DNA from 2 places in the Methylosinus sp. is20ea genome. Region 1 is predicted to be linked to the other one. Evidence: predicted binding sites of a transcription regulator. Region 1 holds the regulator's gene; the other holds the start of a gene.
The links. The regulator LexA, encoded in region 1, represses DNA repair genes until DNA is damaged. The targets are predictions, from matches to a motif close to TGTTCNNNNTGTGTTCNG.

Region 1 (4,414 bases):
CCCGGCCCATGCGCCTGGCCATCCTCTATGTTCGCCGTTCCCTTCACGATCTTGATGGTCGCGCTGGCGCGGTCCACCAATGAATGGCCGGAGCGAATGTCCATCGCGCTCGACAATGGCCGCTTGTCGATGCGGCGCAGCGCGCGCTCGAGATCTATGCCGCCGACCTCGCCCTCCGACAGGGAGAGGCTGGCGCGGCCGTCGAGATCGCGCATGATCTGCGCGACATTGTCGCCTGTCGCGTCGAGCGTGAAGGTCGCGTCCAGCGCGCCGCCGAGATCGGGCCGCGCCGCGAGGTCCCAGGCCAGCGCGCCGGCGTCGACGCCGGTCAATTGCCCATTGCCGTGGAATTCGAGGGCGCCCGCCGCATTGGCGGCGAAAGTGGCGCGGCCTTTCACCGTGCCCTTATAGGCCTGCGCTTCGGCGAGCGCGAGCTCGAGGCGGCCGCCGCGCAGCAGCAGCGACAGCGCGGCGTCTTCCAGGTTCAGCCGCAATATGCGGGCGCGCGTCGCCGAGAGGCGCAGATCGACGTCAGCCTCCTGAATGTCCGGCAGTAGGAAAGCGTCGCGGCTCCATTGGCCGTCCGCGCCGGAGAGCGCCGGCAGATCGGCGATCATCGGCTTCAGCGACACGAAATTGCTGGCGAGAGTCGCATGGACGATCGGCTTGTCGCCCTCGTGGCGCAGCGCGAAGGAGCCCTCGAACTCATTGTCGTCGGCCGAGAGCTTCAGATCGGTGAGCTGGAAATCGCGCAGCCCGACGCTGGCCTTGGCGGAGAGCTGCACATTCTCGAAAGGACCCGGCAGCGGCGCGCTCACCTTGGCGAGGCCGAGCGCATGGCGCAGCGACGGCGAGGAGCCGCTCAGACGCCCCATGTAGCGCGGCTTGGCCCCGAGCTGGCCGAAACCCTCCGCCTCCAGCCGCAAGCTGTCGGAATCGAGCCTCACAGTGACCGGCGTCTGCTCGCCGCGCAACAGCGCGCCGGGCTTGAGCACCCACAGCATGGCGCGCGGACGCTCGCCGCCCCAGGAGAAGGCCGCGTCGAGCGTCGCCGGCGAGCCGACGGTGCGCCAGTCGAGCGTCGCGTCTATGTCCTGGAGCGTCTCCTCGCCGCCGGCATATTTGAGCCGCGCGACGCCGGAGACGATGGAGACGCCGCCGAGCCGCGCGCGGTCCGCTTTTTCGGCCGCGGGCGTCGAAGGCCGCGCCGCCGCAGCGCGCACCGCGGCGCCGGCGGTGGTCATCGGCTTGCGGTCGAGATCGACCTCGATCGAGGGGCGAATCAGCTCGACGTCGGCGATCTCGAGCCGGCCGGCGAGCAATGGCAGGAGCAGCACATTGCCGTGCAGCCGCTCGGCCTCGATGGTGAGCGCGGCGGTCGGATCGGCGAAGGCGATGCTGTCGATGGTGATGTGCGGGCGCGGCAGCAGCGAGAAGGTCGAGCGCCCCTTGGCGGCGATATAGAGCCCGGAAGAGGCGTTGAGCTGGCCGGAAATCTCCTCGAGCAGCGCGCTGGTGGAGAAGGTCCAGGGCGCGAGCGCGGCTCCGAGCGCCACCGCCGCGACGGCGCCGAGCGCCAGCAGCCAGCGGCGCGAGGGGCGCGCGAAATGCAGACGGCGGCCGACGGCCATGGGCTTCGATCCTTCGAGTTCGCGCATTGGGCCGGTCGAGTGCGACATTCCATCGTCCATGCAGAAAGAGGCGGGCGTCCATGCAGAAAGAGGCGGGGCGGCCGCAAGAGCCGCGGGCGACGCAGCGCGCGCCCCTACGCGAGGCGCGATACGCTCGAGACACGCCTTATTCGCTTGTCCGCCGCGCGAAAAGGCCCGCGCGCGAGAAGCGCGCGAGGCCGGGAACATGGCCGCAAAGGGCGGCGAGATCGTGGCGGCGAGCCCGACCTCAGTATTTGCGCAGAAGGCTGACCAGCCGGCCCTGGATGCGTACGCGATCCGGCCCGAAAATGCGCGTCTCATAGGCCGGATTGGCGGCCTCGAGCGCTATTGAAGCGCCGCGCTTGCGCAGGCGCTTCAGCGTCGCCTCCTCCTCGTCGATGAGGGCGACGACGATATCGCCCGTGTCGGCGGTGTCCTGCTTCTTCACCACGACGACGTCGCCGTCGAGAATGCCGGCCTCGATCATCGAATCGCCGCGCACCTCGAGCGCGAAATGCTCGCCGCCGCCGAGCATGTCCGGCGGCAGATTGATGGTGTGGCTGCGGCTCTGCAGCGCGGAGATGGGCGTGCCGGCGGCGATGCGGCCCATGACCGGGATCGCCACCTGCTGATCGGACTCCGGCTCCCCGGCCGGGACCGACCGCATGCGGCCGAGCGCGCCCTCTATGACGGAGGGCGAGAATTTGCCGCCGCGCGCGGCGACGCGGGGGGTCGCCGATTCGGGCAGGCGCAGCACCTCGAGCGCGCGGGCGCGATTGGGCAGACGACGAATGAAGCCGCGCTCCTCGAGCGCGAGAATGAGCCTGTGAATGCCGGATTTGGACCGCAGATCGAGCGCGTCCTTCATCTCGTCGAAGGAGGGCGGCACGCCGGTCTCCTTCAGGCGCTCATGGATGAAGCGCAGCAAATCGCTCTGTTTCTTGGTCAGCATAGGAGAACCCCCGGCGCCGCCCGGCCTGCGGCGCGCTTCCATCTGGCGCGCGCATGATGGCGCGCCTTCATAAACAAATCATGAACAGGAGGATAGGCGTTCTCGGTGCGTTCCGCAAGGGTGGTGTCGCGAGTCCCCGTATCGGCCAAGCGCCAAGGCAAATTCACCGCTTGATCGAGATCGTTCCCGGATAAATCTCGATGAAAACGCGCCTTCCTTCGTGGCCTCGGCTTCGTTGCCATTCGTGCTCGATCACCGACATCGCGTCAACGGCGCGCTGCGCAGCCTTCACGGTTTCACAGGAAAATTTGATAAGGCTCAGATTTATAAATCGCTTTTTGCTGATCCCGTTTTCTTTCGCGAGTTGCTTCATATCGCCGTCGAGGCTCACGAGGATGGCGGCGTTTGCCTCCGCTAATGTGCAAACAAGTGGGTCTGGCGAGCCTCGCGCGCCCGCTTCTCGAAGAAAGATCACATGGTGCCCCGCATCAGAAAAGACGCGCCCGACGCCGTCCGGCACGCATTCGTCGAGGAACAAACGTAGGCAATTCTTCTCTATCACGCGGCCTTGATTTTCGACTTGTAGGAAATTGCAGCTTCTATGTCTTCTCTCATAAGCGTCGGATATTCAGATCGGATCTGCTCGACGGTGTATCCAGCGTCGGCAAAGCTCTTGATCGCTTTCACAGGGACTCGTGTTCCAGCGATTACCGGAGAATTACTAACGACGTGGCGATGCGTCTCCACCATCCCGATCATCGAAGAAGAGCGCTCCGACATTTGCTGCACGTCGCGCTTGGTGTCAGAAACGACTTTTTCGAGCGGTATTCCAATCGCATATTGCCCGCTCACGATCTCTTTTTGCTTCCCGTCGGCAGGGTCCACAAAATTCACTTTCCGCTTGAGAACATACAGAGTTGTTCGAGCCCAAGCGCCATTGTCCATCGCGCACAGCTTTTTTGCCACTTCGCGAAGATGCTGCACAGACACGGAATACTGCTTTGTGAGCACATTCAGCACTCGTAAGGCAGCGATATCCTGAAACGAATAGACGCGACTAAATGGCGCACGCCGATCGGCGGCCGCAAACTGCGGGGAAAACAGTCGCGTCTTATCCCAATAACGGAGTTGGTTCACGGTGATCCCGGTAAGACGGGACGCCTGCTCCTCCGTAAAGGCCGAAACGATCTCATCGTGCGGTTTTTGAGCCATAAAGCACCCTACCGCGTTTAAATAGATCACAAAAGATAGAAATACGACAGCCGAACCATGATCGGGCGCCAGCTAAAGCGCGACATTCACGAGATGTCCAGCGTCCCCTATCATACGTCTCGGAGAACGCGAGTTCGCGCGACGCCTCTCGAAATAGGGTCAAGTCCACACCAAACTCAAATCCCCCTCACTGCGCCGCCGCCGCCTCCACCCCCAGCATCGGCCGCACATGCCGCGCGAAATCCTCGAGCGAGCGCAAATTCTTCTCCGCATCCCGCGAGATCGGCTTCAGCAAGATCGACCGCGCGCCCGTCTCCTCGCGATAGGCGGCGATCTTCTCGGCCACCTCGTCGAAATCGCCGATCAGCGAGCGCTGCAGCAGCCCCTCCTCGGTCAGCGAAGGCGGCGCCGCCCCGTCCTGGCGGGCGAAATTGCCGCGCATGCGCTCGGCGAAGCGGGCGAAGAAGGGAACCGCCTCGGCCAGCGCCTGCTCGCGTCGCGGCGCCGCGAAATAAAAGCGCGCCAGTGTGAAGCGCGGATCGCCCTCCGGCCCGGCCGCCTCGCGATAGATGCGCAGCGTCTCTGTAATCTGCTCGAT
Region 2 (4,414 bases), 400 kb from region 1:
CTCCGCCGCCTGCCGGAGGATGCGCAAGGCGTCCTCATGCTCGCGCCCCATGTCGCCGACCCTGCGCAGGCGCCGCGCATAGACGAGGCCAATCGGCTGATGCGCGCGCTCGCCGAAGCGCGCGGCCTCGCCGTCGTCGATCTGCAGGCGCGCCTCTCGGACGGCGGCGCGCGGCGGCCGGAGATGACCGACGACGGCCTGCATTTCTCCCCTCTGGCGGCGAAGCTATGGGTCGAGGCGGCAAGCCAAGGCCTTTCTCGAGAGCTCCTCTCTCGAGAGCGCCTCTCGCGCGGGGTCGCCTGAGCGCGGCGCGCCCTATGTAACGCCCCGCGGCGTCCTCCACCGGCGCTCGCGCTCACGCCACACCCGAAGGAGGTCGACACATGGGTCTCTTCAATTTCTGGAACAACTCGAAGAGCGGCGAGCCGATCGCCAAGGACGCGCCCTCGCCCAAGGGCGCGACTGAAAATGCCGCGGCTCCGCCGGAAGAATTGAAGAAGGAGATCGAGAAGAAGGGTCTCGACGCCTCCAAGATCGAAATCTCGGTCGAGGGCGACAAGGTGAAGCTCGGCGGCAAGGCGCCTTCGACCAGCGAGGCCGAGAAGATCGTGCTCGCGGTCGGCAACACCAAGGGCGTCTCGCAGGTCGAGAGCAATATCGTCGTCGGCAAGCAGGAGACGGAATCGCTCTTCTACAAGGTGCGCCAGGGGGACACGCTGTGGAAGATCGCCGAGACGCAATATGGCCACGGCAAGGGCGGTAAATTCGAGGAGATTTTCGCCGCCAATCGCCCGCTGCTCTCCGATCCCGACAAAATCTATCCCGGCCAGGTGCTGCGTATTCCCAAGATCGAAGGCGCGGCCGGTCAGGCCAGGGCGTAACGCCTTGTCGCGCGGCTTCCCGCGAGGAAGCCGCGCGTCACGCGCTGCGGCGCATCGGGAAAAAACGAAAGCAGGTGCGGGAGCAAATCCTTGAAAGCCTGCATCTTCTCCCCTCGACGACGTATTGCCTCGACGGAGAGAGCGCTACATATTCCGCGCCCCGGCCGAAGCCATATCGTCTGAGATCGAGGCGAAGCGTGAGCGTCCACACCGATCGTCATCTGCGTTTTGCGACATTGATCGCCGCGATTTCGTGGATCGCCACGATTTCGTGCGCGACGAATGCGGGCGCTGAAACGCCGCCGCCAGCGCCGAGCCCCGCCGCCGAGCTGCCGCAGCGCCGGCCCGGCTTCTGGCGGATCACCACGATCTCGCCGGAAGTAGGATTGCAGACGCATGAGGTCTGCATCGAGGTCGGCGACGGCATCCTCGGGGCCGCTCGCGAGAATTGCGCGAAGCCGACCGTCGAATCGGCTCGAGGCGAATTCATCGTCACATTTTCTTGCGACCTCGGCGGCGCGCGCGAAACGACGAGCCTCCTCATCACGGGAGATTTCACGAGCTGGTATCGCGCTCAGTCGAAAATCACGCTCACGCAAGCCGGCGGCGTCACGCGAGAACGCTCGGGCTTCACCATCGACGCGAAATTTCTCGGCCCGGAATGCCCGAAAGCGCCGGGGCGGTGATGTCGCGGGTCACTTCTTCGGTGCGAGGCCGATGATATAGGCGGAAAGCGAATCGATCTCGTCCGGCGTGAGGATGAGATTGGGCATTTGCCGATGTGAGCTGCGCAAAAAGACCTCGAGCGCGAGCTCGGTGGTCGAGGGCATGCGCGCCACATCGACGAAGCTCGGCGCCTTGGAAGCCTCGTCCTTGGCCGGCGTCTTGTCGTCTATGCGGTGGCATTCGACGCAGAGCGACACGGCGAGGCGTCGCCCCGCCGTCGGATCGGTCGATTGCGCGATGGCCGGCGCCGCCATGGCGAGCAAGCCCAAGAAAGTCGGCGTCACCAAATTCATCCCGCTCTCCCTTCAGATCGTGAAATCCCGGCGCTTGAAGATCGACACCAGCGTGATTCCTTTTTCGGCGAGCTTTTCCGCCGCACCTTCCTCGCGGTCGATGACGACCAGCGCGCGCGTCGCGCGCGCCTGCGGGTGCTCCTCCTTCATGCCGGCGATGGCCTCGATGATGGAGCCGCCCGTCGTCGCCACATCGTCCACGATCAGCGCCTCGCCGTCCTTGGGCACATAGCCGTCGATGCGCTCCCGCGCGCCATGGCCCTTGGCCTCCTTGCGCACGAAAAAGGCCTCGACCGGCGCGCCCTTGGCAAAGCTCACCGCCGCGATCGCCGCCACCATCGGCACCGCCCCCACGGCGAGCCCGCCGACGCCGGCGATCGACTGCGCCTTCATATAGTCCACGACGATGTCGGCGATGAGATGCGCGCCCTCGGGCAACATGGTCGTCTGGCGGAGCTGGAAGAGATAATTGCTCTTGCGGCCCGAGGAGAGCGTGAAATCGCCGCGCAGCAGCGAATGCGTGTCGATCAGCCGATGCAGCCGCGCCCAGCGCGGATCGGCGGGATCGAGGACGGCGTCGGGACGGGAGGGCGCGCGCGTGTCGCTCATAGGCTGTCGAAACTCCGCTGTCGATCGAAGAAAAACGCCGGGAGCCGGCTCTGGACCCTTACGCCGAGGAACTCGCGGACTTCAAGCTGGTTCCATGCCGCTGTCGGCGCCGGCGCGTCTTCGGCGTATCTTCGGCGCGTCGTCTGCGCGCGTCTCCGCGGGAAAATTCATGCGGAACAAAAAAAGAACTTGGCGACGAGAACAAATGGGATACAATCTCCCCATCGAGCTTCGTATCCGATCCCGATCCGATCATCACAAGTCTTTCGCCGCTCTCTCGCTTCCGGGCCGCATCTCGCGTTGCGCCTGCCGCCCTGCCTGTGCCAGAAGGAATCATCGCCGTGAGCCAAGCCAATCTCCGCCTCGTGGAAGGAACCTCCGTGGACAAGACCAAGGCGCTGGACGCCGCTTTGTCGCAGATCGAGCGGGCCTTCGGCAAAGGCTCGATCATGCGGCTCGGCAAGAATCAGAAGGCCGTCGAGATCGAGACGATCTCCACCGGCTCGCTCGGGCTCGACATAGCGCTCGGCGTCGGCGGCCTGCCGCGCGGCCGTGTCGTGGAGATCTACGGGCCGGAATCATCGGGCAAGACGACGCTGACGCTGCATGTGATCGCCGAGGCGCAGAAGAAGGGCGGCGTCTGCGCCTTCGTCGACGCCGAGCATGCGCTCGATCCGGTCTACGCCCGCAAGCTCGGCGTCAATCTTGAGGAATTGCTGATCTCGCAGCCCGACACGGGCGAGCAGGCGCTGGAGATCACCGACACTCTGGTGCGCTCCGGCGCGGTGGATGTGCTCGTCGTCGATTCGGTCGCCGCGCTGACGCCGCGCGCCGAGATCGAGGGCGAGATGGGCGATGTGCAGCCCGGCCTGCAGGCGCGTCTGATGAGCCAGGCGCTGCGCAAGCTCACCGCCTCCATCTCGCGCTCCAACACGCTCGTCATCTTCATCAATCAGATCCGCATGAAGATCGGCGTGATGTATGGCTCGCCGGAGACGACGACCGGCGGCAACGCCTTGAAATTCTACGCGTCCGTCCGGCTCGACATTCGCCGCATCGGCTCCATCAAGGACCGCGACGAGGTCACCGGCAACCAGACCCGCGTCAAGGTCGTCAAGAACAAGGTCGCTCCGCCTTTCAAGCAGGTCGAGTTCGACATCATGTATGGCGAGGGCATCTCCAAGGTCGGCGAGCTCGTCGATCTCGGCGTGAAGGCCGGCGTCGTCGAGAAATCCGGGGCTTGGTTCTCCTATGACAGCCAGCGTCTCGGCCAGGGCCGCGAGAACGCCAAGACCTTCCTCAGGCAGAACAAAGAGGCCGCCGAGCGGATCGAGCAGGCGATCCGCGAGAATTCCGGCCTCATCGCCGAGCGCATCCTCGACGCCGGCGGCGAGGAGGATGGCGCCGGCGCGGAGGAGTAGCGCGCCGCCGATCGAGCGTCTCGCGGCCGCGGTGTTTCACTTCGCCGGCAAATGCTCTAGAAGGGCTCGGTTCGCGCCGGGCCTTTTCCTCATCCCCTGCGACGGTTACGGCCGAGCGCGCGTTCGAGGGCATTTGAGCCGAACCAGCGGGCGACAAGAACCGATATGAGTGGCGTCAACCAGATCCGTTCGACCTTTCTCGACTATTTCTCGCGCAATGGACACGAGAAGGTCGCATCCTCGCCGCTCGTCCCGCAGAACGACCCCACGCTGATGTTCACCAACGCCGGCATGGTGCAGTTCAAGAATGTCTTCACCGGTTTCGAGAAACGCCATTACGCGCGCGCGACGACCGCGCAGAAATGCATGCGCGCCGGCGGCAAGCACAATGACCTCGACAATGTCGGCTATACGGCGCGCCATCTGACCTTTTTCGAAATGCTCGGCAATTTCTCCTTCGGCGATTATTTCAAGGAAGGCGCGA

Region 2: a site for LexA is predicted at 2,682-2,699, ahead of recA (recombinase RecA). Genes of this name have one in related genera too.

What each region holds. Positions count from the first base shown of each region.
Region 1 covers NZ_AP046088.1:2,589,695-2,594,108, reverse strand. Annotated here, with positions in the region: gene AC6IY7_RS11995 (AsmA family protein) at 1-1,631, opposite strand, end outside; gene lexA (transcriptional repressor LexA) at 1,900-2,604, opposite strand; gene AC6IY7_RS11985 (DUF5615 family PIN-like protein) at 2,768-3,142, opposite strand; gene AC6IY7_RS11980 (DUF433 domain-containing protein) at 3,163-3,816, opposite strand; gene AC6IY7_RS11975 (LLM class flavin-dependent oxidoreductase) at 4,004-4,414, opposite strand, start outside.
Region 2 covers NZ_AP046088.1:2,193,029-2,197,442, forward strand. Annotated here, with positions in the region: gene AC6IY7_RS09995 (SGNH/GDSL hydrolase family protein) at 1-303, shown strand, start outside; gene lysM (peptidoglycan-binding protein LysM) at 384-881, shown strand; gene AC6IY7_RS10005 (DUF3617 domain-containing protein) at 956-1,567, shown strand; gene AC6IY7_RS10010 (c-type cytochrome) at 1,577-1,900, opposite strand; gene pyrE (orotate phosphoribosyltransferase) at 1,913-2,509, opposite strand; gene recA (recombinase RecA) at 2,851-3,930, shown strand; gene alaS (alanine--tRNA ligase) at 4,096-4,414, shown strand, end outside.